Regions from separate parts of the Rhizobium sp. BK661 genome, predicted to be linked through region 2. Evidence: riboswitches for the same ligand, from Rfam matches in the RefSeq annotation. Region 2 holds a riboswitch; the other holds the start of a gene.
The links. Region 2 has a riboswitch for thiamine pyrophosphate ahead of thiB (thiamine ABC transporter substrate binding subunit). Riboswitches for the same ligand answer to the same signal wherever they lie in the genome.

Region 1: it holds a riboswitch for thiamine pyrophosphate, as region 2 does, so the genes downstream of both, thiM (hydroxyethylthiazole kinase) here and thiB (thiamine ABC transporter substrate binding subunit) in region 2, are expected to answer to the same signal.

The regions. Positions count from the first base shown of each region.
Region 1 covers NZ_JANTYT010000011.1:63,624-66,075, forward strand. Annotated here, with positions in the region: gene FHX16_RS20910 (hypothetical protein) at 349-900, opposite strand; TPP riboswitch at 1,247-1,342, shown strand; gene thiM (hydroxyethylthiazole kinase) at 1,393-2,196, shown strand; gene thiE (thiamine phosphate synthase) at 2,193-2,452, shown strand, end outside.
Region 2 covers NZ_JANTYT010000002.1:318,809-321,260, reverse strand. Annotated here, with positions in the region: gene FHX16_RS07870 (MDR family MFS transporter) at 1-845, shown strand, start outside; TPP riboswitch at 907-1,018, shown strand; gene thiB (thiamine ABC transporter substrate binding subunit) at 1,063-2,091, shown strand; gene thiP (thiamine/thiamine pyrophosphate ABC transporter permease ThiP) at 2,091-2,452, shown strand, end outside.

The DNA.
Region 1 (2,452 bases), on a different contig from region 2:
TCTTGTCGCCAGTCTTTCGATTTGAAAAGCTTCGAACAACAGAGAGTCTTTTGCACGGTGAGAGGTCGCCGAAACATGGCGTTTTGCGACAGTAGCCCAAAGCCACTTCCTGGAAGGAACTATTGATCCACTCGACGTTAACGCCTTGGTGTCTTTCGCCTTCACGTCCGGACAGCGCGCTTCCCTGGAGGAGTATTGAATCCAGCGCGTGCGCGATGCCATGGTATCATGCTCGCCCCTGGAGGCATCATGAGGGCGACTGACGAAACTCACACTGTGCGAGCCCGTGCAACCGCTTCCTTGCGGTGATATTCGCCGCCAACTTGTATGGCCTGCAACGCTCGTGGTCTAGGCCGATGCGTCAGATTTGGGTTTGCGTCCACGTCTTGCCGCGCCCGGTTGCGGGGCGGTTGTTGCTTTCGTCTTCGAGGCTGGTTTCGCACGGGAAACGATTGTCTTCGTTGTAGCAGAGCTTGCTGTCGCAGCGGGCTTGGACGGTTTGTCCATTGACTTGGCACCCGCCGACTTGGCTGCATTCAGGAACCCGACCCGCCGAAGCCGGTTCTGTTCGAGCGCCTGCTGGAAGCCAACGTCGTTCTCTGCGTGATAGGCAAGGTCATCGAGAAACTCGGCTACATCCGATGTCGATGAGACGACGACATAGCTCAGGCCGTGGCCTGCATCGACGGAGTCTCGACCGACCGTAACGCCGAACCCGCCCGGTACCTTCTGAAACCACGTTGAACGCCACTTGCTAAAGCCAGATGTGTCGCGCTCGTATTCCTCTAGATAGGCCTTCTGCTCAGCCACTCGTCCGCGAAATACGTCAACGATGTTTTTGGCACCTGGAGTCGGCTTGGTTGCCTTCTTGGTAGACCACTTTTCAAGGAAATTAGCCATTGATTGCATCTCCACTCATGTTGAGGCATCAGAATGAGAAGACTGTCTTTCAATAATCGTTGAATCTATGCAGTTCTGTTAGAAGTCAATGCATTCAGTTGCGCAGACTGCATAGGGGCGATCTCGATATACACCAACTCTTCCTTCCCGCAGTTGCCGAACACGCGGTGGCAGCTCCGACAGGTCGATATCTGCGAGCTTGGTGCTGGCATGTCTGCTTCGGTGAGACTTTGAGACAGTCCGCGGTGGAGTGCCCGACGCATCCGTTTACGGGCAGTCTCTCGTGTTCGTTTCGCCATGTGCATTTAGGGGATGACAGGCGCTCTCTTCTCTGCGAGAAGCTTGGCGTGAGAGACAGGGGCGCCACCGTCTGGTTGGCTGAGACGTACCCTTTGAACCTGAACCGGATAATGCCGGCGGAGGGAGTCGCTCGGGATCCTTCGCTTAATGCATTGGTCTCAGCGCCTTCCTTCCCCGATCGAAAGGCGAACCATGCTGTTTCAAATCCCACCTGGGACATTGCTGAACGAGCTGCGAGAGCATGTTCCACTTGTCCATTGCATCACCAATTACGTTGCCATGAACATTGCTGCCAACGTCCTTCTGGCAGTCGGGGCCTCTCCTGCCATGGTGCATGCAGAGGAGGAGACCGCCGAGTTTGCCAAGATTGCCGGGGCACTAACGATCAACATAGGTACGCTATCATCCGGGTGGCTGCGTGGCATGGAGGCAGCTGCGATTGCCGCGAGGCAATCTGGCAAGCCATGGGTTCTCGACCCCGTCGCCCATTACGCAACGTCGTTCCGCCGTGCTGCTGCCGACCGACTCATCGAGCTCGGTCCCACCATCGTCCGCGGCAATGCCTCCGAAATCATCGCTCTTGCCGGGGGTGCTTACCGAGGCAAGGGCGTCGACAGCGGGGACGGCGTCGAACACGCTGAGTATTCTGCCCGGCTGCTTGCCGACAGGCACGGTGCGATCGTCGCGGTAACGGGCGCCGTAGACTTCATCACTGACGGGAAGCGCGCGGTTCGCATCGAAGGTGGCTCGGAATTGATGCCGCAGGTGACAGCACTGGGTTGCTCATTGACCTGCCTTGTCGGGGCATTTGCGGCTGCGCGACCCGACGTGCCGTTCGATGCGACGGTTGCGGCCCTTGCCACTTTCGCTGTTGCCGGTGAACTGGCGGCCAGCAGGTCTCAGGGCCCGGGCTCTTTTTCCTGGCGGTTCCTGGACGCGCTGGCAACGGTTGATGGGCCTTGTCTTGATCACAGCGCAAAGGTTGCGGGCGCATGAAGAACCTCGATCTTTCTTTCTATCTTGTCCTTGATCCAGACCTTTGCGCTTCCTTCGGGCTCGTGGCGACAGCGCTTGCTGCAGTTGCCGGCGGGGCGACCGTGGTTCAGTTGCGCGACAAGCGAGCTGCCACCGATCAAATCATCGAAACGGGCCGCGCGCTGAAGATGGCCTTGTCGGGCACAGGTGCGCGATTGATCGTCAATGATGACGTCGAGGCTGCGCTCGCGGTCGGTGCAGACGGCGTCCATGTCGG
Region 2 (2,452 bases):
GCTCGCTGTTTGCTCCGCAAAACCTGGCCATCATGACGCTCGGCGTAGCTGCGGCCATCGGTTGGATTTTCGTCGAGCGCCGCGCTGCAGAGCCGATTGTTCCCCTGTCTCTATTTCACAATTCGACGTTCAGCCTGTTGCTCATCATGTCGATCATGAGCGGCGCGATTGGAATTGGGATGGTCAATTATTTCGCGTTGTTCCTACAAACGACGACCGGTCTTTCGCCGTCGGCGGCTGGAGCGTTCTTTATTCTTCTGACCGGCGGCATCGTTTGCGGGTCACTCTCGGCAGGCCGCATCATCTCCATCACTGGTCGCTACAAGCCGTTCGCCATCGCAAGCCTGACTTGCAGCGCCATTGCGTTTGTGCTGCTGACGCGGGTTCATGTCGGAACACCGGTCCTGTTGATCGGGGCGGTGATGGCCCTCCACGGCTTCGGTGTCGGTCTTGCACAACAGGTTCCGGTCATCGGCGTCCAGAATGCTGCCCCGGCGCGCGACGTCGGCGCCGCAACAGGATCGGTGACGCTGTCGCGTATGGGCGGAGCATCGATCGCCATCTCCATCTACGGCGCGATCGTCGGCTCGCAACTCGGCAAAACGGGCGTTTCCATTCCGGGAGTAGCCGACATCGAGCAACTCACTCCAAAGATGCTGGCAGCTTTGCCGGAGCAGGCGCGTCAAGCCGTTGCCGAAGCCTATGGCAGTGCGTTCATGCCGCTTTTCATGGCATCCTGCGTAATCGCTCTGATTGGCCTTTGCGCTGCCTTGATGCTGAAACCAACACAGTTGCCTCGTGTCGTTGAGGTGCGGCCGACCGCCAACGCCGAAGCCGCGGAGTAAAACGCCGATGGCGGCCGCAAGGCCGCCCCTTGCAAGACGCCAAGCGTGGCGATACATCTCAAACGCTCTAACGGGGTGCCCCGTGCCATGAGGCGCGCGGCTGAGAGGCTCAAAGCCAACCCGCGGAACCTGATCCGGCTAACACCGGCGGAGGGATTAGACGCGTGACATCTGGCACCGCCCTTTTCCCCTTCAAGCAAACCAGAGGAGAGGTGCCATGTTCAAATTCAAGTTCACGAGCCGTTCGTTGCTTGCCACGATCTTTGTCGCGACCATCGGCTTGGCCGGCCAAGGCGCACAGGCGGCAGACAAGACGCTCACCGTCTACACCTATGAGAGCTTCACATCCGAATGGGGTCCGGGGCCGAAGGTCAAGGAAGCATTCGAGAAGACCTGCGGCTGCAGCGTCAAGTTCGTGAGCGTAGCCGATGGCGTGGCGTTGTTATCGCGTCTGAAACTTGAGGGCGCTGCGACGAAGGCGGATGTCGTGCTCGGTCTGGATACGAACCTGACCACGGAAGCGAAGGCAACCGGCCTCTTCGATGCGAGCGGTGTCGACGTCAGTGCGCTCAAGGTGCCGGGAAACTACAAGGATGAGGTATTTGTGCCTTATGATTATGGCCACTTCGCCGTCATCTACGACACGCAGACGATCAAAAATCCTCCGAAAAGCATGAAGGACCTGGTCGAAGGCGATCTTTCGCAAAAGATCGTTATTGAGGATCCGCGCACCTCGACGCCTGGGCTAGGCCTCTTGCTGTGGGTGAAGTCGGTCTACGGCGATAAGGCGCCTGAGGCCTGGGCAAAACTCAAAAAGCGGGTGCTGACGGTGACCCCCGGCTGGTCGGAAGCCTATGGGCTCTTCACCAAGGGTGAGGCGCCGATGGTGCTCTCCTACACGACCTCGCCTGCCTATCACATGGTCGCCGAAAATACCGACCGCTATCAGGCGGCTGCGTTTTCAGAGGGCCACTACATCCAGATCGAGGTGGCGGGCCTGCTGAAGAATGCGCCGGACAAGGAGCTTGCACGCGAGTTCCTGAAATTCATGGTGACGCCGGGCTTCCAAGATACGATTCCAACCAACAACTGGATGATGCCGGTTTCGGCGACGTCGCAGCCGCTGCCGGATGCGTTCGGCAAGCTTGTAAATCCATCAAAGACCTTTCTGATGAGCTCGGATGAAGTCGCTGAGAAGCGCAAGGCCTTCGTCGATGAGTGGCTGGCCGCCATGAGCATGAATTGATGCCTTTGACCGAGGCTGAGATGCGACGGGCGGTGCTGGGTGGGGCTTTTAGTCTCGCCGGCATTGCCCTTTTCGTCGGCTTTGCAGTCTTCGTCTTGCTCCTTTCGAGCGATGTTTCCTCCATTCTGACGGCGGTGCTTGAACCCTACATCCTGCAGGTCCTGCGTTTCACCTTGTTGCAGGCCTTGCTCTCGACGCTGCTCTCGATCGCTTGTGCCATTCCGGTCGCGCAGGCCCTGGCGCGTCAGCAGCATTTCCCCGGTCGCATCTGGATCATTCGACTGATGGCCGTGCCGATGGGGCTTCCTGTCCTAATCGGGGCGCTGGGGTTGATCGGCATCTGGGGGCGGCAGGGCCTTAC